Regions from separate parts of the Streptomyces corchorusii genome, predicted to be linked through region 3. Evidence: riboswitches for the same ligand, from Rfam matches in the RefSeq annotation. Region 3 holds a riboswitch; each other region holds the start of a gene.
The links. Region 3 has a riboswitch for cyclic di-AMP ahead of AQJ11_RS44255 (M23 family metallopeptidase). Riboswitches for the same ligand answer to the same signal wherever they lie in the genome.
Positions count from the first base shown of each region.

Region 1 (9,504 bases), on a different contig from region 3:
ATGCCGCTGTTGGTGAGCGTCGACACGAACAGGCCGAGGGCCGCCACACCGACCAGTGACGCGGCGACGACCAGGGCGATGAGCAGGGCGCGGCCCAGCCCCTCGGCGAAGCTGATCCGGGTGCCGGAGATCGTCGTCAGCTCGCCGAGCGGGAAGAGCAACGCGCCGACGAGCAGTGCCGAGACGGCGACGACCAGTGTGGCCAGCAGGCAGAAGGCCAGCACCGTCGCGTACTTGGTGAACAGCAGCCGGGTACGGCCGGCCGGCGCGACCAGCAGATAGCGCAGGGTGCCCGCGCCGGCCTCCCCGGCGATCGCGTCGCCCGCGACGACGCCGACCGCCATCGGCAGGAAGAACGGCAGGGTCGCGGCCAGCGCGGTGAAGACCAGGAACAGGCCGTTGTTGGTGATCTGCGAGATGAACGCCGGGCCCTCGCCGCCGCCGCCCGCCGGCCCGCCGCCCCGCGTCTCGATCTTCACGGCGATCCCGACCAGCACCGGCACCGCGGCCAGCACCCCGAGCAGGGCCAGCGTGCGCCAGCGGCGGACGGTGGTGACCAGCTCGCTGCGCAACAGCCCGAGGGTCCACAGGGGGTTCGGCCGGCGCCCGGCGCCCGCCTGGAGCACATCAGCCCGCGACATCGAAGCCCTCCCCCGTCAGCGCCACGAACGCGTCCTCCAGCGAGGCCCGTTCGACGGTGAGGCCCCGGACCCGGACGCCCGCCGTGACCAGGGCCGCGGTCACGTCGGCCAGATCCCGCGCGGGCGGCTCACCGGTGACCCGCTCCCCGTCGGCCGTCGCGTCCCCGACGCCCAGTTCCTTCAGCACGCGTGCCGCATCGGCCGGGTCCGGGGTGGTCACCACCAGCCGGTCGCGCGCCCCGGCGGCCAGGTCGGCCACCGCGCCCTGGGTGACGAGCCGGCCCTGCGCCATCACCGCCGCATGGGTGCACACCTGCTCGATCTCGTCGAGGAGGTGGGAGGAGAGGAAGACGGTCGTGCCGTCGGCGGCCAACTCCCTGACGAGGGTGCGGATCTCGCGCATGCCCTGCGGGTCGAGGCCGTTGGTGGGCTCGTCCAGGACGAGCAGTCTGCGCGGCTGGAGCAGCGCGGCGGCCAGTCCCAGACGCTGCTTCATGCCGAGCGAGTACGCCTTCGCCTTCTTGCCGGCGGCGGCTGCGAGGCCGACCCGGTCCAGCGCCGCGGCGGCACGGGCGCGCCGGGTGCGCGGGTCGGCGGTCGGGTCCGCGGCGTCGTAGCGCAGCAGGTTGTCCCGGCCGGAGAGGAAGCCGTACAGAGCGGGGCCCTCGATGAGGGCGCCGACCTGCGGAAGGACCGTACGGGCCGCCCGCGGCATGGGCCGGCCGAGCACCCGGGCGGTGCCCGCGGTCGGCTCGATCAGGCCCATCAGCATGCGGATCGTGGTGGTCTTGCCGGAGCCGTTCGGGCCGAGGAAGCCGAAGACGCTGCCCGCCGGGACGGTCAGGTCCAGACCGTCCACGGCGAGCTGTCCGCCGCGGTAGCGCTTGGTGAGGCCGTGCGTGGCGATCACACTCGCCGTCGTGTCGCCCGGCTCCGGCTGCGTGGCGGACGGCTCGTCCATCGGCTCCCCTCGGTTCATCCGGTTCGTCTCATCCGGTGCGGTGCGCCCGGGGGGTCACTTCCCCGCGTCGGCCGCCTTCACCAGCGCCTCCTTGGTCACCGTGCCCGCGTACACCTTGCCGTCGTCGGTGATCAGGGCGTTGACCAGGCGGGTGGAGAAGACCGTGCCCTTGCCGAACTTCCCGGAGACCGGGTCGCCCAGCGAACCGAGGAAGCCGCCGAGGTCACCGCCCTGGGAGCCGGTCGGCAGGCCGCCCTTGGCGCCGGTGTCGAAGGTGGCGACGGAGGTCCAGCCCTTGCCCAGCACCTTCAGCCCGTCCTTGCCCGCCAGGCCCCCGGCGAAGTCCTCGCCGTGCTTCGGGGTGTGCTCCCGGGCCCCGGGGGCGTCCTTCTCCTCGGTGACCTTCGCGCCCTTGGGCGGCGTGAAGTCGAACGTGGAGGCGGCCGGCCGGGCGAAGGAGACCTGGGTGAAGCCCGCGTCGAGGACGGCGGCGCCGCCGCTGCTCGGGGTCAGCGTGAACTTCAGCGGCATGCCGGTCTTCGCGTCCACGGCGATGCTGATGGCGCCGACCGTGGTGCCGGACTGCTTGGGCCGGATCAGCAGCTTGTAGGCGTCGCGCCCGGCGACCTGCGCGGTGCCGTCGACGGTGACGGACGTGGTGTCGTCCACCGACTTCAGGGCCTGGTCGGCGAAGTCCTTGGGGGTGGCCGGCGGCTCGCCCTCGCGGTCCTTGCCGGAGCCGGCCCCGGTGGAGTGGTAGACCTCGTTGCTCTTGCTGTCGTAGCCCCAGACGTCCTTGCCGTTGTGGATGAGGCTGTACTCGGCGCCGCTCTCCAGCAGCGACAGTTTCTGCCGGTCCGGGCCGTCGGCGGCGACGCGCAGGGTGTGCGTGCCGGAGACCAGCTCGGTGAGCTTGGCCTGCGGGTCGGCGGAGGAGCCGTCGCCCGAGCCGCCGCGGCCCGAGCCGGACATCAGGCCGTCCTCCAGGCCGCCGAGGTCGGGCAGGCCGAGATCGGTGCTGATCTTCACCGTGCCGGACAGCCGCTGCACGTCCGACGCGGCGATCTTCTCGATGAGCTGCTGCGCGCTGATCTTCGGCAGGTCGGGGTCACCGGAGTCGGCGAGCGCCGGGACCAGCCCGATCGTGGCCGCCGCCACCCCCACCACCGCGACCGGCACGGCGTACCGGGCGGCCTTGCGCCGGCCGGTACGCGGGTGCTCGTCGTGCGCGGCGCCCACTGCGTCGTCGGATTCGTACGGTGCCATGTGTGCCTTACCTCCGTCGTCGGCGGCGGCTGTCCTCACGCTGGTCCGCTGCTCCGCTGGTCCACCCTGAGCCGCCATTCTCACCCGAAACGGTGAGGAGTGGTGATTTCCGTGGTGTCCATCTGACCAAATCGGCTGTGCACAAGCGTCAGACCTCGGAGCCAACTCCGTCTACACCTGCGGTATGACACCCGGCGGTGGTTCCTCCACCCGACCCGTAGGGGTCGTGCCGGATGCCGGGGCCCGTACGGGTGACCGGCCGGGTGACCGGCCAGGTCAGCCGGCGCGGTGCACGACCGCGTCGCACAGCTCGATCAGCGCCGCCTTGGCATCGCACTCGCGCAGCGGGGCGAGCGCGGCCCGCGCCTCCTCCGCGTACCGCACGGTGTCCCGGCGGGCCTGCTCCAGCGCGGGGTGCGCGCGCAGCGCGGCCAGCGCCTGGGCGTGCCGGGCGTCGTCGCTGAGGTCGGAGTCCAGCAGCTCGCACAGCGCGACGTCCTCGGGCAGGCCCAGCCGGGCGGCCCGCTCGCGCAGCCGGAGCACCGGCAGGGTCGGGATACCCTCACGCAGGTCGGTGCCCGGGGTCTTGCCGGACTCGTGGGAGTCGGAGGCGATGTCCAGGACGTCGTCCGCGAGCTGGAAGGCGACGCCGAGCCGTTCGCCGTACTGGGTGAGGACGTCGACGACCGTCTCGTCCGCGCCGGACATCATCGCGCCGAACCGGCACGACACCGCCACCAGGGAGCCCGTCTTGCCGGCGAGCACGTCCAGATAGTGCTCGACCGGGTCTCGGCCGTCCGAGGGACCCGCGGTCTCCAGGATCTGGCCGGTGACGAGCCGTTCGAACGCGAGTGCCTGCACCCGGACCGCCTCGGGGCCGAGGTCGGCGAGGATCTGGGAGGCGCGGGCGAAGAGGAAGTCGCCGGTGAGGACCGCGACGGAGTTGCCCCAGCGCGTGTTGGCGCTGTCCACGCCACGCCGTACGGCCGCCTCGTCCATGACGTCGTCGTGGTAGAGCGTGGCCAGATGGGTCAGCTCCACGACGACGGCCGAGGGCACCACGCCCGGCGCGTAGGGGTCGCCGAACTGGGCGGCGAGCATCACGAGGAGTGGCCGGAACCGCTTCCCGCCCGCCCGCACGAGGTGCTGCGCGGCCCCCGTGATGAACGGGACCTCGCTCTTGGTGGCTTCGAGCAAGCCTTCCTCGACAGCCGCCAATCCGGCCTGGACATCGGCTTCCAGAGCCTGGTCCCGCACGCTCAGCCCGAACGGCCCGACGACGGTCACGAGGGGTCTCCTGTCTGCTGGTGTCTGCTGGCGATTACGCGGTTTGTCGATAGGTCGCTGCCCTCACTCAAGTCAGCGTATCCGGTCCTCTTTCGATCACCGATAGCGCCCACCGGTCCAGCCCGGGCGATACCGGATCATGACCGGCATGGTTTTGATCACACAGTGTGAGCGGATTTTTATCCATATAGGAGTAATCCGGACACCGCGCCCGCACCTCCGCAACGACGCCCCTCATATGCCGGGTTCCACCATCTCCCCGACTTCAGGCGCGAATCCCCCTAATCCCCCATGTCCGAATTGAAACTGTTTGCTATTTCGTGAGTTGGGTCACGCGCCCGGCCGGCCCGCCCCCTCGGCCCGGCCGCCGTGACTCCTTGCCCTGTCGGCGAGTTGAGGATTGGCAACCGCAAAGGATCAAGCACCCCATACGCTGTCGATCAAGGTCAAATCGCACGTTGTATGAATCCGGCCCTTGTTCCCGACATGTGCTCTCGCATACGTTCCGGGCCGTCGGGCGGACGCCGAATCCTGCCGCCGCCCGCATACCCATCGACGAACTCATTCGTACGGCAGGAGCGGGGGACCCAGGTAAGCCGCCGGTCCGGAACGGCACACGCCGCGCCGGGACGGCTAGGGGTGAAGCCATGCCTCCGTCAGGAGCACGGCCGGGCACCTCCCCGCCCGAACCCGACAGCTCACCTCGCAGGCGCCGGAGAGGAACGCCCCCATGTCTGCTGTCGCCCAGCCCCGCCGTACCCGGAACAACCGCCTCGTCCGCGCGCTCACCGCCGCCGGCACCGGTGCCGCCGTCCTCGCCCTGCCGCTCATCGGCGCGGCCGACGCCTCCGCGGCCCCCAGCACCGCCACCACCACGGCGGCCACCACCCCCGCCGGCTACCCGGACAACCTCGACGGCTGGATCCGCGAGTCGCTGGCGATCATGGCCGAGAAGCACATCCCGGGTACCTACAACGGCATCTACCGCAACATCATCCGCGAGTCCTCGGGCAACCCGAAGGCCATCAACCTCTGGGACTCCAACGCCGCCAAGGGCATCCCCTCCAAGGGCCTGCTCCAGGTCATCGACCCGACGTTCAAGGCGTACCACGTGGCCGGCACGTCCTTCGACATCTACGACCCGGTCGCCAACATCACCGCCGCCTGCAACTACGCGGCCGCGCGGTACGGGTCCATCGACAACGTGTTCGGCGCGTACTGACCGGCACCGGCGGCCGGGCCGGGCGCTCCTGACATCCCGGTCAGCCGGCCGGGAAGAGTCCTTCGAGGACGACGGCGATGCCGTCGTCCTCGTTCGACAAGGTGACCTCGTCGGCCACCGCCTTGAGTTCCGGATGGGCGTTGGCCATGGCCACACCGCGCCCGGCCCATTCGAACATCGGGATGTCGTTGGGCATGTCGCCGAAGGCGAGGGCCCGTTCGGCGGCGATCCCGAGCCGTTCGGCGGCCAGCGCCAGCCCGGTCGCCTTCGTCACCCCGCACGGCTGGAGCTCCACCGTGCCCGGCCCCGACATGGTGACCGTCGCGAGCGAGCCCACCGCCGCACGGGCCACGGCCGCCAACTCGTCGTCGGACAGGGTGGCGTGCCGCAGCAGCACCTTGCTGATGGGCGCGCACCACAGGTCGTCCCGCCGGCCGACCCGCACCGCGGGCAGCGTCGGGTGGGGCATCCGGTAGCCGGGCTCGATGAGCGTGAGCCCGTCCACGCCGTCCTGGTCGACCGCCGCGTAGACCTGCCCCACCTCCGCCTCGATCTTGCCGAGCGCCGTCTCGGCCAGTTCCCGGTCCAGCCGGACCGACCACAGCAGACGGTCGGTCGCCGCGTCGTAGACCTGGGCCCCCTGCCCGCACACCGCGAGCCCGGCGCGGCCGAGGTCCGCGAGCAGCGGTCGCACCCGCGGGGCCGGGCGGCCCGTCACCACCAGGTGCCGGGCGCCGGCCCGTGCCACCCGCGCGAGCGCGGCGAGGGACCGGTCCGAGACGGTGTCGTCGCCGCGCAGCAGCGTCCCGTCCAGGTCAGTGGCGATCAGTGCATATGCCGGGGTGGGTGCCATGATCAGAGAATACGGACAGCACGCTCCGCCGACTCACCTCTCATTCCCCGCACTTACGTACCGCCCGCGCCCAACCGCTCGCCGTGGACGGCTCGGTGGGCGATGCGCAGCCGTGGGCCGCGGCCAGCCGGTGAGGCACTGCCCAAGAAACGCGGCTCGGCCGTAACGTGTGGCCCGACCACATGGAACGCAGTGCCATGCGTGGCCCGGATGAGAGTGAGGCAGCACCCCATGCCCCCCTTCGACGTCCCCGAGGGCGACCCCTTCGGTCCGCACAACCTCCCCTACGGCGTGTTCTCGCCCTCCGGCAGCACGGAGCGGAGGATCGGCGTCCGGCTCGGGAACCACGTCCTCGACGCGGGCGCCGCAGCCGCCGCGCTCGGCTCGCCCCACCAGCCGCTGCTCGCCCGGACCACCCTCAACCCGCTGCTGGCCGCCGGCCGCGCCACCTGGTCGGACGTACGGCGCGCCCTTACGTCCTGGGTCACGGACCCGGCCCACCGCGCGGTCGTCGAGCCGCTGTTCCACCCTCTGTCCGAGGTGACCCTGCACCTTCCCTTCGAGGTCGCGGACTACGTCGACTTCTACGCCTCGGAGAACCACGCCCGGAACGTCGGCCGGATCTTCCGCCCCGACGCCGAGGACTCCCTCACCCCCAACTGGAAGCACCTGCCGATCGGTTACCACGGCCGCTCCGGCACCGTGGTCGTCTCCGGCACGGACGTCGTACGGCCCTCCGGGCAGCGCAAGGGCCCGGCCGACCCCGCGCCCGTCTTCGGCCCCTCGATCAGGCTGGACATCGAGGCCGAGGTCGGCTTCGTCGTGGGCGTGCCGTCGCGGCTCGGCACCCCCGTCGCCCTCGGCGACTTCCGGGAGCACGTCTTCGGGCTCTGCCTGCTGAACGACTGGTCCGCGCGGGACATCCAGGCCTGGGAGTACGTCCCTCTCGGCCCGTTCCTCGGCAAGTCCTTCGCCACCTCGGTGTCGGCGTGGATCACCCCGCTGGAGGCGCTGGAGCACGCGCGCGTGGCGCCTCCGGAGCGCACGCATCCGCTGCTGCCCTACCTGGACGACTCGGCGCCCGGCACCGAGCCCGGCGGTTACGACCTCCGCATCTCGGTCGCGGTCAACGGCCATGTGGTCTCCGAACCGCCCTTCTCCACCATGTATTGGACCGCCGCCCAGCAGCTCGCCCACCTGACCGTGAACGGCGCCTCGCTGCGCACGGGCGACCTGTACGGCTCCGGCACGGTGAGCGGCCCCACCGAACGCCAGCGCGGCTCCCTGCTGGAACTGACCTGGAACGGCCGCGACCCCCTCGAACTCCCCGACGGCAAGCGGACCTTCCTGGAGGACGGCGACGTGGTCACCCTGTCGGCATGGGCCCCGGGCGCGGACGGCAGCCGGGTGGGACTGGGCGAGGTCAGCGGGCGGGTGGTGTCGGGCTGACGCCGCGGAGGGTTACGGGGCGGGGGTTGCCGGGCGGGGAGCGCCGGACGGGCGCGCCGGGCGGGCCGGGTGGCTTGCGTAGCGGGCGGGCCGGGCGGCTTGTGTGGCGGGCCGGTCGGGCGCGGCGGGGGTCGCGGACCCGGCCGGTCCCGGCCGATCGGTGTCGACACCTGACTCCGGCCGCCCGTCTTCGTCATACTGACGGGGCACGCACCACACGCGAGCCGCTGTCGCGTGACGCGTGCCCGGCACCACCGTCACCCGCACACCTCTCCGACCAGGAACCGGAGCCCCGGCATGACTGTCTGCCTGCTCCTGCTGAGCGTCGTCGCCCTGACGGCCGCCGTACCGGCGCCGCGCGCGCTGACCCGTGCCGCTTGGCCCGAGCGGGAACCCGTGGTCGCGCTGTGGGTGTGGCAGTGTCTCGTCGCCACCGTCCTGCTGTGCTGCCTGACCGCGCTGGTCCTGGGCGCGGCGGCCGTCTTCCACACCGTCCGCGACCACGTGTTCGCGCCCGCGCCGCCCGCCGTCACCGCCGCCTACGACCTGTCCACCGCGCCGGGGTGGGCCGCCGCGCTCACCGTGCTGCTGGCCTGCGGGGCCGCCTGGACGACGGCGATGCTGGCCCGCGAACTCGTCGAGGCCCGCCGCAGCCGCGACCAGGCCCGGGCGCACCTGCGCGAGCGCGCCCCCGAGCTGCCGGCCGGACTGCCGGCGGCGCGCGGGCCGATGCTGGTGCTGGAGGACGAGTACCCGGACGCCTGGTGGATGCCGGGGCACCCACCGCAACTGGTCGTCACCACAGGGGCGTTGCACCGCCTCACCGACCTTCAGCTGGACGCCGTCCTCACCCACGAGCGCGGGCACGCCCGCGCCCACCACGACTGGCTGCTGCACCTGTCCACCGCCCTCGCCACGGGCTTCCCGCGCGTGCCGCTCTTCGCCCACTTCTGCGACCAGACGCACCGCCTGGTCGAGCTGGCCGCCGACGACACGGCCTCCCGGCGCTGCGGGCACCTCACCACGGCCCTCGCCCTGATCGAGCTGAACCAGCACCGGGGTGTCCTGTCCTGCGACTCCAGCCGCCGCCTCCTCGGCGAGCGCGTCGACCGCCTGCTGGAGCCGCCGCCCCGGCTGCTGCGCCGGCACCGGGCGCTGACGACGACGGTGGCCGCGCTGGTGCCGCTGCTCCCGCTGCTGATCACCTTCGCACCGGGCCTGACGGCACTGTCCTTGCGGGCCTGACGGCACCGCAGAGGCCCCGCCCCGGGCGTCCCGGGCTGTCCCGGGGGTCCGGGTGTTCCGGTGTCCGGGTGTCCCGGTTATATCCAGTCGTCCGGTTCCGGCTCGTCCGTCGGCTCGGGCCAGTCGGCGTCCTGGCTGTCGGCGGTGGCCGGGGTGGCAGCGGCGGCCTGGGTGTCGGCGGCCACCGGGGCGGCCCCGTCCAGGGAAGCCAGCACCTGGATGACCCCTTCGCCGTACGTCGCCAGCTTCTTCTCGCCGACGCCGTTCACCGTGCCCAGCTCCCTCACCGAACCGGGCCACCGGGTCACGATCTCGCGCAGGGTGGCGTCGTGGAAGATGACGTACGCCGGGACGCCCTGCTCCCGGGCCTGTTCGGCGCGCCAGGCCCGCAGCGCCTCGAAGGCGGGGAGCAGCGCCTCGGGCAGCTCGACCGCGACGGCCTTGGCCTTGCGGTCGCCCCCGGAGGAGCCGGCGGAGCGCGACCGGGAGGCGGTCGGCTTCTTCGGCTCCTTGCGCAGCGGCACCTCGCGCTCCCGCCGCAGCACCGAGCCGCTCGCCTCGGTGAGCACCAGCGTGCCGT
Region 1 covers NZ_KQ948354.1:556,349-565,852, forward strand. The annotation lists gene AQJ11_RS12530 (ABC transporter permease) at 1-641, opposite strand, end outside; gene AQJ11_RS12535 (ABC transporter ATP-binding protein) at 628-1,602, opposite strand; gene AQJ11_RS12540 (LolA family protein) at 1,657-2,868, opposite strand; gene AQJ11_RS12545 (polyprenyl synthetase family protein) at 3,145-4,155, opposite strand; cyclic di-AMP (ydaO/yuaA leader) riboswitch at 4,699-4,880, shown strand; gene AQJ11_RS12550 (transglycosylase SLT domain-containing protein) at 4,886-5,377, shown strand; gene AQJ11_RS12555 (Cof-type HAD-IIB family hydrolase) at 5,418-6,230, opposite strand; gene fahA (fumarylacetoacetase) at 6,462-7,679, shown strand; gene AQJ11_RS12565 (M56 family metallopeptidase) at 7,977-8,924, shown strand; gene recQ (DNA helicase RecQ) at 9,002-9,504, opposite strand, start outside.
Region 1: another riboswitch for cyclic di-AMP. It lies ahead of AQJ11_RS12550 (transglycosylase SLT domain-containing protein); the one in region 3 lies ahead of AQJ11_RS44255 (M23 family metallopeptidase).

Region 2 (9,504 bases), on a different contig from region 3:
ACGGCCGCGCAGCTTCGTGTCCCGTCCCGCTCGTATCCTTGACGCGCAGTCCATGCCCGTCCGCGCATCGGGCCGCGATCCGGTGCGCTCTGGTACGTCAGAGAGGTCGCCCGTTGGGGAACAGCCTGGCACGCGGCGGCAGCCCGCGGCAGATCCCGGTCGTCGTGCTCGCCGGTTTCCTGGGCTCCGGAAAGACCACGCTCCTCAATCATCTGCTGCACCGCAGCGGAGGCAGCCGGATCGGGGCCGTCGTCAACGACTTCGGGGCCATCGAGATCGACGCGATGGCCGTCGCCGGCGCCCTGGGCGACTCGACCGTCTCGCTCGGCAACGGCTGCCTGTGCTGTGCCGTCGACGTGAGCGAACTCGACGGCTACCTGGACCGGCTCGCCGCGCCCGACGCCGGGATCGACGTGATCGTCATCGAGGCCAGCGGGTTGGCCGAGCCCCGGGAACTCGTGCGCATGGTGCTCGCCAGCGAGCACCCGGGCATCGTCTACGGCGGCCTCGTGGAGGTCGTCGACGCCGCCGAGTTCGACGACACGCGGGCGAAGCACCCCGAGATCGACCGGCACCTGGCGCTCGCCGACCTGGTCGTCGTCAACAAGCTCGACCGAGCGGACGACGCCGAGCGGACGCTGGCGGCCGTCCGTGCGCTCACCGGCCGAGCCGCCGTCGTCCCCGCCACCTACGGCCGGATCGACCCCGAGTTCCTCTTCGACTGCCGGCCGAGCGAGGAGCGCCTCGGGCAGCTCTCCTTCGACGACCTCACCGACCGCGACGCCGACGACCACGCCGGACATCTGCACACCGGCTACGACAGCCTGTCCTTCACCTCCGGCGTGCCCCTGGAGCCCCGTCGGCTCATGCGGTTCCTGGACAGCCGGCCCGAGGGGCTGTACCGGATCAAGGGGTACGTCGACTTCGGGCCGTACGACCCGCTCAACCGCTACGCCGTGCACGCCGTCGGCCGGTTCCTGCGCTTCTACCCGGAGCCCTGGGCACCCCGCGAGGACCGCCTCACCCAGCTCGTGCTGATCGGCACCGGCATCGACGCCGACACCCTCGGCAAGGAACTGGAGGCGTGCAGGGGCGACGACGCCCCACACACCGACGAACACGGCATGTGGGGCGTCCTGCGCTACGTACAGGGCCCGGACGAAGCGGACGCCGACGTGGAGGATCCGCCCGCCTAAAGCCCCGCCTAAAGCCCCGCCTGGAGCCCCGCCTGGAGCCCCGCCTAGAGCCACCGGGCGGCCCCCGGGGAGCCCGCCCGGAGCCCGTCTACAGCACCGGCCCCGCCACCACCGCCACCGTCTTCGCCAGCGACGTGCCCGAGCCGTCCCGGCGCGGGTCCGGCTCCGGCAGGTCCGCCGGGGTGCCGTTCTTCTGCGCCGCGAGCGCGGGCGTCGGGCCCGCCCAGGCCAGCGACAGGCAGTCCTCGCCCTTCAGGAACCGCTGGCAGCGCACGCCGCCCGTGGCCCGGCCCTTGCGCGGGTACTGGTCGAACGGGGTGAGCTTGGCCGTCGTCTGCACCGAGTCGTCCAGCGTGCCGCGCGAGCCCGCGACCGTGAACACCACCGCGTCGACGGCCGGGTCGACCGCCGTGAAGGAGATCACCTTCGCGCCCTCGGTGAGCTTGATGCCCGCCATGCCGCCCGCCGGGCGGCCCTGCGGGCGCACGATGGAGGCCTGGAAGCGCAGCAGCTGCGCGTCGTCCGTGATGAACACCAGGTCCTCCTCGCCGGTGCGCAGCTCCACCGCGCCGACGATCCGGTCGCCCTCCTTGAGCGTGATGACCTCCAACTCGTCCTTGTTGGACGGGTAGTCGGGCACCACGCGCTTGACGACGCCCTGCTCGGTGCCGAGCGCGAGACCCGGGGACGATTCGTCCAGCGTGGTCAGGCAGACCACCGTCTCGTCGTCCTCCAGGGAGACGAACTCCGCCAGCGGGGCACCTCCGGAGAGATTCGGCGCGCCGGCCTGCTCGGGCAGCTGCGGCAGGTCGACCACGTTGATCCGCAGCAGCCGGCCCTCCGAGGTCACCGCGCCGATCACCCCGCGCGCGGTCGCCGGCACCGCCGAGACGATCACGTCGTGCTTGACGCGCTTGGCGCCCGCCGCCTCCGGGAACGGCTCGTCGGTCGCCGTACGCGCCAGCAGCCCCGTCGAGGACAGCAGCACCCGGCACGGGTCGTCGGCCACCTGGAGCGGGACGGTGGCCGCCGGGGCGCCCGCGGACTCCAGCAGGACCGTGCGCCGGTCGGTGCCGAACTTCTTCGCCACGGCGGCCAGTTCGGCCGAGACCAGCTTGCGCAGCTCCACGTCCGACTCCAGGATCCGGGTCAGCTCCTCGATCTCCGCGGTGAGCTTGTCCTTCTCCGCCTCCAGCTCGATCCGGTCGTACTTGGTGAGCCGGCGCAGCGGCGTGTCGAGGATGTACTGCGTCTGCACCTCGCTCAGCGAGAAGCGCTCGATCAGGCGCTCCTTGGCCTGCGCGGAGTTCTCACTGGACCGGATGATCCGGATGACCTCGTCGATGTCGACCAGCGCGGTCAACAGGCCCTCGACCAGGTGCAGCCGGTCGCGCTTCTTGCCGCGGCGGAACTCGCTGCGGCGCCGGACCACGTCGAAGCGGTGGTCCAGGTAGACCTCCAGCAGCTCCTTCAGGCCCAGGGTGAGCGGCTGGCCGTCGACCAGGGCGACGTTGTTGATGCCGAAGGACTCCTCCATCGGGGTCAGCTTGTACAGCTGCTCCAGGATCGCCTCCGGCACGAAGCCGTTCTTGATCTCGATGACCAGGCGCAGGCCGTGCTCGCGGTCGGTGAGGTCCTTGACGTCGGCGATGCCCTGGACCTTCTTCGCGTTGACCAGGTCCTTGATCTTCGCGATGACCTTCTCGGGGCCGACCGTGAACGGCAGCTCGGTGACCACCAGGCCCTTGCGGCGGGCGGTGACCGTCTCGACCGAGACGGTCGCGCGCATCTTGAAGGTGCCGCGGCCGGTCGCGTACGCGTCCCGGATGCCGTCCAGGCCGACGATCCGGCCGCCGGTGGGCAGGTCCGGGCCGGGGACGTGCTTCATCAGCGCGTCCAGGTCCGCGTTCGGGTTGCGGATCAGGTGGCGGGCGGCGGCGATGACCTCGCGCAGGTTGTGCGGCGGCATGTTCGTCGCCATGCCGACCGCGATGCCCGAGGAGCCGTTGACCAGCAGGTTCGGGAAGGCGGCGGGCAGCGCCACCGGCTCCTGCTCCTGGCCGTCGTAGTTCGGCGCGAAGTCGACCGTGTCCTCGTCGATCGACTCGGTCATCAGGCTCGTCGCCTCGGCCATCCGGCACTCGGTGTACCGCATGGCGGCCGGCGGGTCGTCGTTGCCCAGCGAGCCGAAGTTGCCGTGGCCGTCGACCAGCGGCACGCGCATGGAGAAGGGCTGCGCCATGCGCACCAGGGCGTCGTAGATCGACGCGTCGCCGTGCGGGTGCAGCTTGCCCATGACCTCGCCGACGACACGGGCGCACTTCACATAGCCGCGTTCGGGGCGCAGGCCCATCTCGTTCATCTGGTACACGATGCGGCGGTGCACCGGCTTCAGGCCGTCGCGGGCGTCCGGCAGGGCGCGCGAGTAGATGACCGAGTACGCGTACTCCAGGTAGGAGCCACGCATCTCGTCCACGACGTCGATGTCGAGGATCCTCTCCTCGAACGAATCGTCGGGCGGCGGGGTCTTCGTGCTGCGGCGGGCCATCGCTGCCGGCTCCTTGCTGAAAGGATGGACGGAACTGACGCCGACCATTGTGGACCGAGGCAGTGACAACCCGTGCCGCGACCCGGTTCCCAAGGCCCCGCCGGGAGCCGGGAGCGGGTCCCGGGCGGGTCACGGGATCCGCTGTGGGCGTACGCCCCGCGGGAACTTCGCCGAGGCCCCGCACGCTTTGCATACAGTGGCAGGAACGGCAGGAAAACCGCGGTTTCCATCAACCGCCTCCGCTCGCGAAGGGACGTACATGCCCATGGGTCACACGACCACAGCCGAGGCAGGCTCCGGGGGCCTGACAGCGACCGAGCACCGCCTGGCCAACGGTCTGCGCGTGGTGCTCTCCGAGGACCACCTGACCCCGGTGGCGGCGGTCTGCCTCTGGTACGACGTCGGCTCACGCCACGAAGTCAAGGGGCGTACCGGCCTGGCTCACCTCTTCGAGCACCTGATGTTCCAGGGCTCCGCGCAGGTCAAGGGGAACGGCCACTTCGAGCTGGTGCAGGGCGCCGGCGGCTCGCTGAACGGCACCACCAGCTTCGAGCGGACCAACTACTTCGAGACCATGCCCGCCCACCAGCTGGAGCTGGCGCTCTGGCTGGAGGCCGACCGCATGGGCTCGCTGCTGGCCGCCCTGGACGACGAGTCCATGGAGAACCAGCGGGACGTCGTCAAGAACGAGCGCCGCCAGCGCTACGACAACGTGCCGTACGGCACCGCCTTCGAGAAGCTGACCGCGCTCTCCTACCCGGAGGGCCACCCCTACCACCACACGCCGATCGGCTCGATGGCGGACCTGGACGCGGCCACCCTGGAGGACGCCCGCCAGTTCTTCCGCACCTACTACGCGCCGAACAACGCGGTGCTCTCCGTGGTCGGCGACATCGACCCCCAGCAGACGCTCGCGTGGATCGAGAAGTACTTCGGCTCCATCCCGTCCCACGACGGCAAGCCCGCCCCCCGCGACGGCTCCCTGCCGGACGTCATCGGCGAGCAGCTGCGCGAGGTCGTCGTGGAGGAGGTCCCGGCGCGTGCCCTGATGGCCGCCTACCGGCTCCCGCACGACGGCACGCGCGCGTGCGACGCGGCCGACCTCGCCCTGACCGTCCTGGGCGGCGGAGAGTCCTCCCGCCTGTACAACCGGCTGGTGCGCCGGGACCGGACGGCCGTCGCGGCCGGCTTCGGTCTGCTGCGACTGGCCGGCGCTCCCTCCATGGGCTGGCTGGACGTGAAGACCTCCGGTGACGTCGAGGTGCCGGTCATCGAGGCCGCCATCGACGAGGAGCTGGCCCGGTTCGCCGCGGAGGGCCCCACGGCCGAGGAGATGGAGCGCGCCCAGGCCCAGCTGGAGCGCGAGTGGCTGGACCGGCTCGGCACGGTCGCCGGCCGCGCCGACGAACTGTGCCGGTACGCGGTCCTGTTCGGCGACCCGCAGCTCGCCCTGACCGCGGTCAAGCGCGTCCTGGAGGTGACCCCGCAGGAGGTCCAGGAGGTCGCCAAGGCCCGTCTGCGGCCCGACAACCGCGCGGTCCTCGTCTACGAGCCGAAGTCCCCGGAGTCCGTCCCGGACGCCGGGGTCCCCGAGGACCCGGAGCAGGAAGCGACCGTCGAGGCGGGCCGCGACGAGACCGAGAACGAGGAGACGGCCAAGTGACCGAGCTCGCCACCATGGACTTCCACCCCCAGCCGCGGCCCGGCGAGGCCAAGCCGTGGGCGTTCCCGGCGCCCGAGCGCGGCACGCTGGACAACGGCCTGACCGTGCTGCGCTGCCACCGCCCGGGCCAGCAGGTCGTCGCCGTCGAGGTGCTGCTGGACGCGCCGCTGGACGCCGAGCCGGCCGGCCTGGACGGCGTCGCCACGATCATGGCGCGGGCCTTCTCCGAGGGCACCGACAAGCACTCCGCCGAGGAGTTCGCCGCCGAGCTGGAGCGCGCGGGCGCCACCCTCGACGCGCATGCCGACCACCCCGGCGTGCGGCTCAGCCTGGAGGTCCCGGCCTCCCGCCTGGCCAAGGGCCTCGGCCTGCTCGCCGACGCCCTGCGCGCGCCCGCCTTCGCCGCGAGCGAGGTCGAGCGGCTGGTCCGCAACCGCCTGGACGAGATCCCGCACGAGCTGGCCAACCCCTCCCGCCGGGCCGCCAAGGAGCTCTCCAAGGAGCTGTTCCCGGCGACCTCGCGCATGTCCCGTCCGCGCCAGGGCACCGAGGAGACGGTCGAGAAGATCGACGAGGCGGCCGTACGCGCCTTCTACGACCGTCATGTGCGGCCCGCCACGGCCACCGTGGTCGTCGTCGGCGACCTGACCGGCGCCGACCTGGACGCGCTGCTGGGCGACACCCTGGGCGCCTGGACCGGCACCCCGGGCGAGCCCCGGCCGGTGCCGCCGGTGACCGCCGACGACACCGGGCGCGTGGTCATCGTGGACCGGCCCGGCGCGGTCCAGACCCAGCTGCTCATCGGCCGGATCGGTCCCGACCGGCACGACCGGGTGTGGCCCGCCCAGGTGCTCGGCACGTACTGCCTCGGCGGCACCCTCACCTCCCGCCTGGACCGGGTGCTGCGCGAGGAGAAGGGCTACACCTACGGCGTGCGGTCCTTCGGGCAGGTCCTGCGGTCCGCGCCGGACGGCACGGGCGCGGCGATGCTCGCCATCAGCGGCTCCGTGGACACCCCGAACACCGGCCCGGCGCTGGACGACCTGTGGAAGGTGCTGCGCACGGTCGCGGCGGACGGTCTGACCGACGCCGAGCGGGACGTCGCCGTGCAGAACCTGGTCGGTGTGGCGCCGCTGAAGTACGAGACCGCGGCGGCCGTCGCGAGCACGCTGGCGGACCAGGTCGAGCAGCATCTGCCCGACGACTTCCAGGCGAGGCTGTACCAGCAGTTGGCGGCCACGGGCACGGTGGAGGCCACCGCGGCCGTGGTGAACGCCTTCCCGGTGGACCGCCTGGTGACCGTCCTCGTCGGGGACGCGTCGCAGATCAAGGCGCCGGTGGAGGCGCTGGGCATCGGTGAAGTGACCGTGGTGGCGGCCGAGTAGGCGACCGCGGTGGCGGCCGGACGACGGCACGCGCGCGTGGGGCCCTGGCGACCTACGGGTCGTCAGGGCCCCACGCTGTTCCACTCCGTCCGCCAGATGCCCGTTTTGGGGCGGAGGTTGCCTGTCTGCCCTGTGGGATGCGCTACAAAATCCGGGATGTGTTTGAGGATTGACAGCGTGCTTGCGTAGTTTCGTCCGGGCTGTTCGTCAGGCAGTGCGCCGCACCCGCGGCACCGGACAGTCATCGCCGAGTCCCCGTACGGCGCGAGCCAGGGGAGCCGGGGACCCACCGTCCCTGGGGTGAATCGGGCGCCCGCGCTGCTGCGAGGGGGCCCGTAGGAGACCTTCCTGCTCCGAACCCGTCAGCTAACCCGGTAGGCGAGAGGGAAGGAAAGGACCAGCCACTTCATGGCGTTCATGTGCGCCACCGGGAAGCACCGCAAGCCCGGCCGGGTCAAGCGGACCACCGTCCAGGCGGCCGGCGTCGCGGCCCTCACCACCACCGGTGTGATCGGCACCCTCGCCGCCTCCCCGGCGCTCGCCGCCGAGACATCCACGGAGCAGACCGGCCTCACCCCGGTCGTCGCCGTGTCCGAGGACGTCGCCGACGAGATCGACGCGCAGGCCGCCGCGCAGCAGCAGGCCGCCGAACAGAAGGCGGCCGAGGAGGCCGCGGCGAAGGCGGCGGCGAAGCGGGCCGAGGAGGTCCGCGCCGCCAAGGCCCGGGCGGCCCGGGAGGCGGAGCGCAAGCGGCTGAACGCCTTCGTGGCCCCCATCGTGCACTCCTACGTCTCCACCGCCTACCGGGCCAGCAGCTCCCTGTGGTCCTCCGGTGCGCACACCGGCATCGACTTCCACGCGGCCAGCGGCACGGCCGTCCACGCGGTGGGCTCCGGCACGGTCGTCTCCGCGGGCTGGGGCGGCGCGTACGGCAACCAGGTCGTGATCCGCATGGCCGACGGCATGTACACCCAGTACGGCCACCTGTCGTCCATCGGGGTCGCGGTGGGCCAGAAGGTCGTCCCGGGCCAGCAGATCGGCCTGTCCGGCGCCACCGGCAACGTCACCGGTCCGCACCTCCACTTCGAGGTGCGCACGACCCCCGAGTACGGCTCGGACGTCGACCCCGTCGCCTACCTCCGCAAGCACGGCGTGCACGTCTGACACCGACCGCACGGCTGTCCGAGGCCCCGGCTCACCGAGCCGGGGCTTTCGCCGTTTTTCACGGTGTCCGCCGGATCCGCTGTCCAAAAAATCGCCATGGATTAGGGTCCGCCGTCGGAAATTCCGGTTCGTTGGAATAGAGTCTCGGAACACGCGTCCATCGTCGACGTTTCACGGGGATTAAGACGGAGGTCGGTCATGCGTATTCCGGCGCACTCGGTGTGCACGGCCATCCGGGACGACATCGTCGCGGGTGTCTACGAGCGCGGCAGCCGCCTCACCGAGGAAGTCCTGGCCCGCCGCTACGGCGTCTCGCGCGTCCCCGTGCGCGAGGCCCTGCGCACCCTGGAGGCCGAGGGCTTCGTGGTGACGCGCCGGCACGCGGGCGCGTGCGTGGCCGAGCCGACCGAGCAGGAGGCCGCCGACCTGCTGGAGATGCGGACGCTGCTGGAGCCGCTGGGCGCCGCCCGGGCCGCCCAGCGGCGCACCGAGGCGCACCTGAAAGTGCTGCGCGGTCTGGTCCGGCTGGGCCAGGAGCGGGCCCGCAGGGGCAGCAACGAGGACCTGCGCTCGCTGGGCGGCTGGTTCCACGAGACGCTGGCCCAGGCCTCCGGCAGCACCTCGCTGACCTCGATGCTCACCCAGTTGCGGCACAAGATCGCCTGGATGTACACGGTGGAGGCGCCGGTCGGCCCGGTGGAGTCCTGGACGGAGCACGGTGCCATCGTGGACGCGGTGGCGCGTGGCGACGCGGAGCGCGCGCGGGCGCTCACGGCGCTGCACGCCGAGCGTGCGACGGGGGCGCACCGATTGCGGTTTTCTCCCGCCACGGAGCGCGTGAGGACTTCGCAACATGCCGTAAACATGCCGGGCCCGCGGCATTAACAAGGGCACCGTATACAAAGAAGAGGCATTTCCCGTCGGGGTATTTCCTGCTGCCCCGAATTCATCGTGCCGTAATTCCGCGGAGTTCACCGGGCGCCTGCGGGCGGTGAATCGACGGCACATCGGGTCGAGTGCGTCCGTGTGCGGTCGACTTCGTCCCGGATACGGCGGAGCCGCGCCGCCCCGAAAGGCGAACGCGGCTCCGGCGCTCTGCGCGGTGGTCGCTCAGACGGTCTCGGGCAGCTCTTCCAGGCCCTCGGAGACCAGCTTGGCCAGACGGTCCAGGGCGGCGTCGGCGCCCTCAGCGTCGGAGGCGAGGACGATCTCCTCGCCACCCTGGGCACCGAGGCCCAGGACGGCCAGCATGGAGGCCGCGTTGACGGGGTTGCCCCCGGCCTTGGCGATCGTCACCGGGACGCCTGCGGCCGTGGCGGCTCGGACGAAGATGGAGGCGGGGCGGGCGTGGAGGCCCTCGGCCCAGCCGACGTTGACGCGGCGCTCAGCCATGTGTTGCTGCCCTTCGGTGTTCAGGTTGTCTAGACCAGTTTCCCATATCGTGAAGCCTCTCCGGAGCGGACGTGCGTCCCCTCCGGTGCGGCACCGGACCGCGGCCTCGGTCCGGCTTCTCGTCCTCCACAGACTGCCTCGCGACGTTGTCGGACG
Region 2 covers NZ_KQ948361.1:221,311-230,814, reverse strand. The annotation lists gene AQJ11_RS28225 (CobW family GTP-binding protein) at 114-1,196, shown strand; gene AQJ11_RS28220 (DNA gyrase/topoisomerase IV subunit A) at 1,285-3,744, opposite strand; gene AQJ11_RS28215 (M16 family metallopeptidase) at 4,004-5,407, shown strand; gene AQJ11_RS28210 (M16 family metallopeptidase) at 5,404-6,792, shown strand; cyclic di-AMP (ydaO/yuaA leader) riboswitch at 7,028-7,188, shown strand; gene AQJ11_RS28205 (M23 family metallopeptidase) at 7,201-7,956, shown strand; gene AQJ11_RS28200 (GntR family transcriptional regulator) at 8,155-8,841, shown strand; gene AQJ11_RS28195 (HPr family phosphocarrier protein) at 9,067-9,348, opposite strand.
Region 2: another riboswitch for cyclic di-AMP. It lies ahead of AQJ11_RS28205 (M23 family metallopeptidase); the one in region 3 lies ahead of AQJ11_RS44255 (M23 family metallopeptidase).

Region 3 (9,504 bases):
GGCCTTCGACACCGGGCAGCAGGAGGCCGCGCAGCGGTACTACATCCAGGCGCTGCGGCTCGCGCGGGCGGCGGCGGACGTCCCGCTGGGAGGCTACGTCCTCGCCTCCATGTCGTTGCAGGCGACCTACCGGGGCTTCGGCGACGAGGGGGTCGATCTGGCGCAGGCCGCGCTGGAGCGGAACCGGGGGCTGGCGACCGCGCGGACGATGAGTTTCTTCCGGCTGGTCGAGGCGCGGGCACACGCGCGCGCGGGAGACGCGCAGGCGGCCGGCGCGGCACTGAAGGCGGCGGAGGGGTGGCTGGAACGCTCCCGTCCCGGCGACAACGACCCGTCCTGGCTCGGCTTCTACGGGTACGACCGGTTCGCCGCGGACGCCGCCGAGTGCTACCGGGACCTGAAGGCCCCGCGTCAGGTGCGCAGGTTCACCGAGCAGGCGCTGTCGAAGCCGACGGAGGAGTTCGTGCGCTCGCACGGGCTCAGGCTGGTCGTCTCCGCGGTCGCCGAGCTGGAGTCGGGCAACCTCGACGCGGCGTGCGAGCAGGGGGTGCGGGCCGTGGAGGTGGCCGGGCGGATCTCGTCGGCACGGACGACGGAGTACGTGAAGGACCTCCTGCACCGGCTGGAGCCGTACGGGGACGAGCCGCGGGTGGTGGAGCTGCGGGAGCGGGCCCGGCCCCTGCTGATGGCTCCGGCGTAGAGAGGGACACTGCCGCACCCGGCGTTTGAAGCCGTTGTCAGTGGCGCAATGCACTATCGGAGGCGGAGGTGGTGCAGGTGCGGGCCGGGGCGTACGACTGTGATGTGCTCGTCATCGGTGGGGGGATCGTCGGGCTGTCGACCGCGTATGCGATCACCCGGGCCGCGCCCGGTACGCGCGTGATCGTGCTGGAGAAGGAGCCGGGGCCGGCCCGGCACCAGACGGGGCGCAACAGCGGGGTCATCCACAGCGGGATCTACTACCGGCCGGACTCGCTCAAGGCGCGGTACGCGGTGCGGGGCGCCGCCGAGATGGTGAAGTTCTGCGCCGAGTACGGCATCGCGCACGCCGTCACCGGCAAGCTGATCGTCGCCACCGAGCGGGACGAGCTGCCACGGCTGCACGCGCTGGTGCAGCGGGGGCGGGAGAACGGCATCCCGGTGCGGGAGCTGGGACCCGCGCAGATCACCGAGTACGAACCTCAGGTGCGCGGCCTCGCCGCCATACACGTCGGTACGACCGGGGTGTGCGACTTCGTGGGCGTCGCGGGCGAGCTGGCGCGGGCCTCCGGGGCGGAGATCCGCTACGGCGCCCGGGTCGTGCGCGTGGACCGGCGGCCGGAGCGGGGCGTGGCCGTGCTCACCGCGGCCGGGGACGTCGTACGCGCGCGCGTGCTGGTGAACTGCGCCGGGCTGCACTGCGACGAGGTGGCGCGGCTGACCGGCGACGACCCCGAGGTGCGGATCGTGCCGTTCCGCGGGGAGTACTACGAGCTGGCGCGGCCGGAACTGGTGCGGGGGCTGGTGTACCCGGTGCCGGACCCGGCGTTCCCGTTCCTCGGGGTGCATCTGACGCGCGGGATCGACGGGGGCGTGCACATCGGGCCCAACGCGGTGCCGGCGCTCGCCCGTGAGGGGTACGACTGGGGGGTCGTACGGCCCCGGGAGCTGGCCGGGACGGTCGCGTGGCCGGGGTCCTGGGCCATCGCCCGGCGGCACTGGCGGTACGGCGCCGGCGAGCTGCGCCGGTCAGTGTCCAAGGGCGCGTTCCTGGAGGCCGTGCGAAGACTGCTGCCCGCGGTGGAGGCCGGGGACCTGGTGCGGGCCCCGGCCGGGGTGCGGGCGCAGGCGGTGCTGCGGGACGGGACGCTGGTGGACGACTTCCTGATCCGGGAGGGGGCGCGGGCGGTGCACGTGCTGAACGCGCCCTCGCCGGCGGCCACGGCTTCGCTGCCGATCGGGCGGGAGATCGGGCGCCGGGCGCTGGCGATGCTCGGCTCGCTGTAGTGGCCCGTGGGCACCCGTAAAATCGGTCGTACTGTGTCTGACTCCCTGAACGCCCCCGCCCCGCGCCCGGCCCCCCACAGCCCCGGTGCCCCCGTCCGGCACACCCGGGCCAAGGGCGAGCCGCGCTTTCCCGACGGGCCCAAGGCCGATCCGGCCGGGTCGCACTTCGAACGGCGGATCCGGAGCTTCCAGCCGCGGCGGAGCCGGGTGACGGCCGGGCAGGCCGACGCGTTGCAGCGGCTGTGGCCCACGTGGGGGCTGGACATCGACGGGCAGCGGGTGATCGACCTCGGCGAGCTGTTCGGCAACGACCGGCCCGTGGTCCTGGAGATCGGGTTCGGGATGGGCGAGGCCACCGCGCGGATGGCCGCGGGCGACCCGGACACCAACATCCTGGCCGTCGACGTGCACACCCCCGGCCAGGGGAACCTGCTGGGTCTCGCCGAACGCAGCGGCCTGTCCAACGTCCGGGTGGGCAACGGCGACGCGATCATCCTGCTCCGCGAGATGCTCCGCGCGGACTCGCTGGACGGGCTGCGCGTCTACTTCCCCGACCCCTGGCCCAAGAAGCGGCACCACAAGCGGCGGCTCATCCAGCCCGAGTTCCTGACGCTCGCCGCGTCCCGGATGAGGCCCGGCGCGCTCCTGCACTGCGCGACCGACTGGGAGCCGTACGCCGAGCAGATGCTGGAGGTGCTCACCGCGCACCCCGGCTTCGAGAACACCCAGGCGGACGGCGGCTTCGCACCACGCCCGGAGTTCCGGCCACTGACCCGTTTCGAGGGACAGGGACTGGACAAGGGACATGTGGTGAACGACCTGCTGTTCCGGCGCGTCCCGCACACCACCGCTGAGCAGGACCGATAATCCGTTCCAGCCCCTCGTCCCGCCACCGTTAGGGTCGATGCCGTGGCCACCAGTCCTCCGTTTCCGACGTATCCCCCGAGTCCCGGCGGCGGTGTGCTCCACCACCCGCACTGGTGGCAGCGCAGGTGGGTGCGGTACGGAGCACTGAGTTCCCTGCTGGCCCTGTCCGGCCTGGTCATCCTCGCGCTCGTACGGCGGCAGACCGGCACGGAGGGCTTCCTCGTCGGTCTCGGGCTCGCCGTGCTGCCCGTGCCCTGGCTGATGGCCGCCTTCCGGTGGCTGGACCGGGTGGAGCCGGGCCCCTGGCGGAACCTGGTCTTCTCCTTCGCCTGGGGGGCCTGTGCGGCGGCGCTGATAGCCATCGTGGCCAACAGCTTCGCGACCAAGTGGATCGCCACCTCGACCGCGGATCCGGCCAGTGCCGACACGCTCGGCGCCACCGTGATAGCCCCCATCGTGGAGGAGTCCGCGAAGGCCGCCGCCGTCCTGCTGGTGTTCCTCTTCCGCCGGCGTGACTTCACCGGGATCGTGGACGGGGTGGTGATAGCGGGCGTCACCGCCACCGGGTTCGCGTTCACCGAGAACATCCTCTATCTCGGTACGGCCTTCGGGACCGACCAGCTCACCGGCGACCGCGGCATCGCCTCCGTCACCGCCGCCACCTTCTTCGTGCGCATCGTGATGTCCCCGTTCGCGCACCCCCTGTTCACCGTCCTCACCGGCATCGGCTTCGGCGTCGCCGCGCTGTCCGCCGAGCGGCAGCACGCGCGGCGGGTGCTGCTGCCGGTCTGCGGGCTGCTGCTGGCGATGGGCATGCACGCCTTCTGGAACGGCTCCTCCACCTTCGGCGAGTACGGCTTCTTCGCCGTCTACGGCGCCTTCATGGTGCCCGCGTTCGCGGTGGTGACCTGGCTCGCGATCCGGACCCGGCAGCGGGAGCTGCGGACCGTGCGGGCGGAGCTGCCCACGTATGTGCTGGCCGGGTGGCTGGGGCCGGCCGAGCCGTTCGCGCTCGGGTCGATGCGGGCGCGCCGGATGGCCCGGGACTACGCCCGCCACCACCACGGGCGCCAGGCGGCGCGGGAGGTGGCCCGGTACGAGGCGTGCGCGACCTCGCTGGCGTTCCTGCGGCACCGGGGGCGGAAGGGCAAGGCCGGGCCCGACTTCGTCGTCCGGGAGCGTGAGCTGCTGGACGAGCTGTGGCGGCGCAGGGATGTGGCCCGGCCCGCGTTGGAGTACGCGAGCAGGGCGTCCGTTCCGCCGCCCGGCCAGTGGGGGGCGGCGGCGCCGTACGGGTATCCGGCGGTGCCGTACCCCGCGTACAACCCGTACCGGACGTAGTCACGGGGGCTGACGGGGGTCCTCCGGCACCGCCGGGCCGCACCGTCGCGCGGGGGACGGGCTAGGCGGACGCCTCCGTCAGGCGGGCCACCTCGGTCTCCGTCAGCTTCAGCTCCGCCACCCCCAGCAGCGCCGGAAGCTGTTCCACCGTCCTCGCCGAGGCGATCGGGGCCGTGACCGTGGGCTGGGCGGCGAGCCAGGCCAGGGCGACCGTGGCGACCGGGGCCTCGTGGGCCGCGGCGATCTCGTCCAGGGCCGCGAGGACCTTCTGGCCGCGCTCGGACTCCGCGTGCTTCTGCGCTCCTTCGGCGCGGGCGCTGTCGACGGTCTTGCCGGGCCGGTACTTGCCGGTGAGGAAGCCCGAGGCGAGGGAGAAGTACGGGACGGCGGACAGGCCCTCGCGGGCGACGAGGTCCTGCAACGGGCCCTCGTAGGTGTCCCGGGAGACCAGGTTGTAGTGCGGCTGGACGGCGACGTAGCGGGCGAGGCCCTCGCGGTCGGAGAAGTCCAGGGAGGCCCGCAGCCGCTCGGGGCTGATGTTGGAGGCGGCGATGTGCCGCACCTTTCCGGCCTTCACCAGCTCGTCCAGCGCGCCGATGATCTCCTCGACCGGCACCTCGGGCTTGTCGTAGTGGGTGTAGTAGAGGTCGATGTGGTCGGTGCCCAGGCGGCGCAGGGAGGCGTCGGCGGCGGCCTTGATGTTGGCGGCGGACAGGCCCTGGTACTCGGGGTGCTGGCTGACCTTGGTGGCGATGACGACCTCGGAGCGGTTGCCGCGGGCCTTGACCCACTTGCCGATGATCGTCTCCGACTCGCCGCCCTGGTTGCCCTCGATCCAGGCGGAGTAGGAGTCGGCGGTGTCGACGAAGTTGCCGCTCGCCGCGGTGTAGGCGTCGAGAACGGCGAAGGAGGTCTGTTCGTCGGCGGTCCAGCCGAACACGTTGCCGCCGAGGGAGAGCGGGAAGACCTCAAGATCGGAAGAACCGAGTTTACGAAGTGACGTCATACGTCATGTCAACACCGGCGGTGGGTGATCGCATCCCACCGCCGGGGCCGAGTTCCCGCCAAGTTCCCGCGAGGGGCGGGCCGTCAGGGGGTGAGGCCCTTGTCGCGCAGCCACGCCATCGGGTCGATGCCGGTGGGCTGGCCGTCGGGGTGGACCTCCATGTGGAGGTGCGGGCCGGTGACGTTGCCGGTCGCGCCGACGCGGCCGATGACCTCGCCGGTGGCCACCTTCTGGCCGACGGAGACGCTGATCGAGGACTGGTGGCAGAACCACAGCTCGGTGCCGTCGTCCAGGGTGAGGATCGTGCGGTAGCCGTAGGAGCCGGCCCAGCCCGCCTCGGTGATCGTGCCGCTGTGCACGGCCTTGATCAGGGTTCCGGTGGGTGCGGCGAAGTCGAGGCCGGTGTGGTAGCCGGAGGACCACATCCCGCCGGCCTGGCCGAAGGTCGAGGTGATCGTGTACGAGGAGGTGGGCAGCGTGTACTGCTCGGCCAGCTTCGCCAGCCGCTCCTCCTCGGCCTTCTTCTCGGCGGCGGCCTCCGCCTTCTCCTTGGCCGCGGCGGCCTTGGCGGCGGCCTCCTTCTCGGCCTGGGCGGCGGCGTCGGCGCTCTGCTTCTCGGCCGCGGCGACCGCGGCGGCGGTGGCCTTGCTCTCGGCCTGGCCCTGCTGCTGCTCGGCCTGGGCCATGATCCGGTTGCGCAGCGCCTCGCCCGCGTCGGCGCCGTCCTCGCCGGCGGCCGTGGTCACGCCGACGGTGCTCAGCGTGGCCGTGGCGGCCTGGGCCGGCTGGTGGTCGGCGGAGTCGTCGCCGAAGAGGGAGCCGACCGAGGGCAGGTCCGGCAGGGAGATGGAGACCGGCGGCTTGCCGGTGTTGGCGCTGGCCATGCCGCCCGCGCCGACCGCGGCCATGACGCCGACGCCCAGGACGGTGGAGCTGCGCGCGAAGCCGCCGCGCTGCTTGGCGACGCGGTGCCGGCCGCGCACCGGGGCGACGGACTCCTCGGTGGGGTTCCACTCCTCCCAGGGGCCCTCCTCGGCCTGGTAGGCGCCGTACCCGAAGGTCTCGGGCTCGCGCTGTGCCGGTATGAACGGGGCTTCTGGGACAGGCCGGTTGGACGCCACGCGGGCGTACTCCTTTCCTTCCTTTCGCCTACCGGGTTAGCTGACGGGTTCGGAGCAGGAAGGTCTCCTACGCGCGTATACCGGTCGTGGACTCCGTGAGTTCACGGCGGCATCCGCGTGATTCACCCCAGGGTGGTGGTTCCCCGGCTCCCTTGCGGGATTCGGCGTGTGCGCACGGAGCCGCCTCTTGTGACGGCTGTGACGACCGCGCTGCGTTATCGAACGTTAATAGACTTGCCAGTCACTTTCCAAGCCGTTCGGCTTGATCATTCGCGTCTTTACCGGCGGAGTTATCGGCCACTACCCCGTCAAAGCGGGCGAGTTGACCGGGCGCCGGCCCGGTTCAGCAGTCACCTTCGGTTTTGATGGTGACTCAGATGTTATGCGGACGGCGCTCGCCCGGTGACCGTCGGTGACGTCGCGGGCCGTCGTACGGCGAGGAGCGCCATGTCGTCGGTCATGCCGCCCCCGGAGTGCCGGCGCACCTCCTCGGCGAGCCGGCCGACCAGCGCCGCCGGGCCGGGGAAGGTGCGCCCCGCGAGCCGCCGTGCGGGGTCGTAGAACCGGCCGTGGGCGTCCCGGGCCTCGGACAGGCCGTCGGTGTGGAACAGCAGGGTCGCGCCGCTCGGGAAGGCGGTCTCGGTGGCCCGGTCCGGCCACAGGCCGAGGTCGCCCATGCCGAGCGGCAGCGCGGGCTCGGCGGGGGCCAGGGTGCGCAGGGTGCCGTCGGCGTGCAGCAGCAGCGGTGGCGGATGGCCGCGGTTGACGATCCGTACGACGCCGTCGCCGTGCGGGAGTTCGGCGAGGACCGCGGTGGTGAACCCCTCGAAGGCGTCGATCCCGTCGCGCCGGGTGCCCTCGCGGGCCAGCGCCCGCTCCAGTCGCTCGGCGACCGCCTCCAGCGTGGCCTCCTGCTCGGCCGCCTCCCGGAACGCGCCGATCACCACGGCCACCGCGGCGACCGCGCCCATGCCCTTGCCGCGCACGTCCCCGACGACCAGCCGGACGCCGTACGGGCTGTCCTGCACCGCGTACAGGTCGCCGCCGATGAACGCGTCCTGCCGTGCCGCCTCGTAGCAGGCGGCGATCTCGTAGCCGCCGATCCGCTCGTCCGGCTCCGGCAGGACGGCCCGCTGGGCGGCCTCGGCGATCTCCCGGGCGGAGGCGAGCCGCCGGTCGCCGCGGCGGACCACCCGGTTGATGGCGACGGCCAGCAGGGCGACCGTCGCGACGGTGACCACGTCGGTGAGGGTGCCCACGGCCGGATGGACCCCGGCGTCGGTGTGCACGGCGTAGGCGGCGGCGAGGGAGGCGAGGCCGGTCAGGACGGTGGTGCGCAACGACGACAAGGGCGCGGCGACCAGCGGGGCCGCGGTGAAGAACGGGACGGCCGTGAAGTCGTCCGGGGCGAGCAGGCCGTACAGGACACCGCAGACGATGAGCAGGGCGGGCAGGGTGCGGGCCAGGGCACGGGGGCCCGGACGGCGGCGGGCGCGCACCGGCACCGGTGCGTCCCCGAGGCCCGGGTCGGGCACGGGGTCGCCGGGAAGCCGGCCGCCCGCCCTGGCGTACGGGCTCTCCTCCACCTTTCCAGGGCGCACCGCGTGTCTCCCGGTTGTCCGACGTACCTCCAGGTTTCCGGGCCCCGGAGCGGGCGGCGACCGGTGTGGGCCGAAAGGGGTGTGCGAGCGGTCCCGCGCATGGCGTACACTGGAGTCACAACGACGCGGGGTGGAGCAGCTCGGTAGCTCGCTGGGCTCATAACCCAGAGGTCGCAGGTTCAAATCCTGTCCCCGCTACTGAAGACTCAGGGCCCGGAATCCAGCGGATTCCGGGCCCTGAGTCGTTTCCGGCCCCGGGCCGGGCGGGCGCTCACAGCAAGTGGGCGTTCGGCGCCTTGGCGAGCTCCTCCAGCTCGGGAAGCACGACGACCCGCGCGCCCCCCGCGACCAGGACCCCGCTTCCGTCGGCCCCCGCCACGAACGTGTCCGGCTCACGCCACGCGGTGACCACCCTGCGCACCCCGGCCCGGAGGATCAGCTCGGCACAGGGCGCCGGCCGGGACGCGCGCCGGGCGCAGGGCTCCAGGCTGCTGTACACCGTGGCGCCGGTGATCCGCGCGTCGGCGGGAGCGATCTTCGCGAGCGCCGCCTCCTCCGCGTGCACGACCGGATCGGCGCCCTCGCGGGAGTACCCCCGCGACAGCTCCGTACCGTCGGCGGCCACCACCACCGCACCGACGCTGAACGCCGTCTCCGACGGCGGGCACAGCGCCGCCAGTTCACAGGCGGTGCGCAGCCAGTGGCGGTCGGCGGCGGTGGCGACCGCCCCGGTGCCGGGCGCCGTCGGCACGTACCGCATGAGCACGACGTCCTCGATCCGGCGGGTGTCGAGCAGGCGCAGCCGTCCGGGCTGGTAGGCCCCCGGCCCGAACAGGCGGGGCGCCGCGGGGTCGCCGACGAACAGGGGGGCGAGGACCAGCTGGAGTTCGTCGGCGAGGCCCTGGTGCAGGAGCTGGGTGTGGACCGTGCCGCCGCCCTCGACCATCAGACGGCCGACGCCGCGCACGTCGTGCAGGTGCTCCAGCAGGGCCCGCCAGTCCAGGACGGGACCGAGCGGAACGACGTCGGCGGTGCTCCCGAGGCGGCGGGCGGCCCGCTCGGCGCCCTGGTCGGTGGTGTAGACGATCTTGTCACCGCCGGTGTGCCAGAACCTGGCGTCCGGGTCGAGGTCGCCGGTGGCGGTGACCGTGACCTTCAGGGGGTACTCCGGCTTGCCGCCCGCCACCCGGGCCGCGCGCCGCTCGGCGGAGTTGACCAGCAGGCGGGGGTTGTCGGCGCGGATCGTGCCGGCGCCGACGAGGATCGCGTCGACCGAGGCCCGTACCGCGTCGACCCGGTCGAAGTCGGCCGGGCTGGACAGCAGCAGGCGTTCGGGGCCGGTGTCGTCCAGGTAGCCGTCGAGGGAGACGGCGGCGGACAGCAGCACGTACGGCAGGGGCATCGGCGCCCTCTCTTCGCGGAGGCGGACCTCACTCGTCCGGACGGACGGCTTGGTTCAACTTTTAAACAAACTTACACTGGCGGCATGACGACCCGCTGGCTCACCCCCGAGGAGCAGCGCGCCTGGCGCGCCTACATGGCCGCCTCCCGCCTCCTGGAGGACGCCATCGACCGGCAACTC
Region 3 covers NZ_KQ948386.1:1,163-10,666, reverse strand. The annotation lists gene AQJ11_RS44280 (NsdA family TPR-like regulatory protein) at 1-700, shown strand, start outside; gene lhgO (L-2-hydroxyglutarate oxidase) at 769-1,986, shown strand; gene trmB (tRNA (guanosine(46)-N7)-methyltransferase TrmB) at 2,020-2,853, shown strand; gene AQJ11_RS44265 (PrsW family intramembrane metalloprotease) at 2,896-4,194, shown strand; gene AQJ11_RS44260 (aldo/keto reductase) at 4,256-5,200, opposite strand; gene AQJ11_RS44255 (M23 family metallopeptidase) at 5,284-6,321, opposite strand; cyclic di-AMP (ydaO/yuaA leader) riboswitch at 6,332-6,498, opposite strand; gene AQJ11_RS44250 (PP2C family protein-serine/threonine phosphatase) at 6,702-7,922, opposite strand; tRNA gene AQJ11_RS44245 (tRNA-Met) at 8,047-8,120, shown strand; gene AQJ11_RS44240 (dihydrofolate reductase family protein) at 8,194-9,324, opposite strand; gene AQJ11_RS44235 (MarR family winged helix-turn-helix transcriptional regulator) at 9,409-9,504, shown strand, end outside.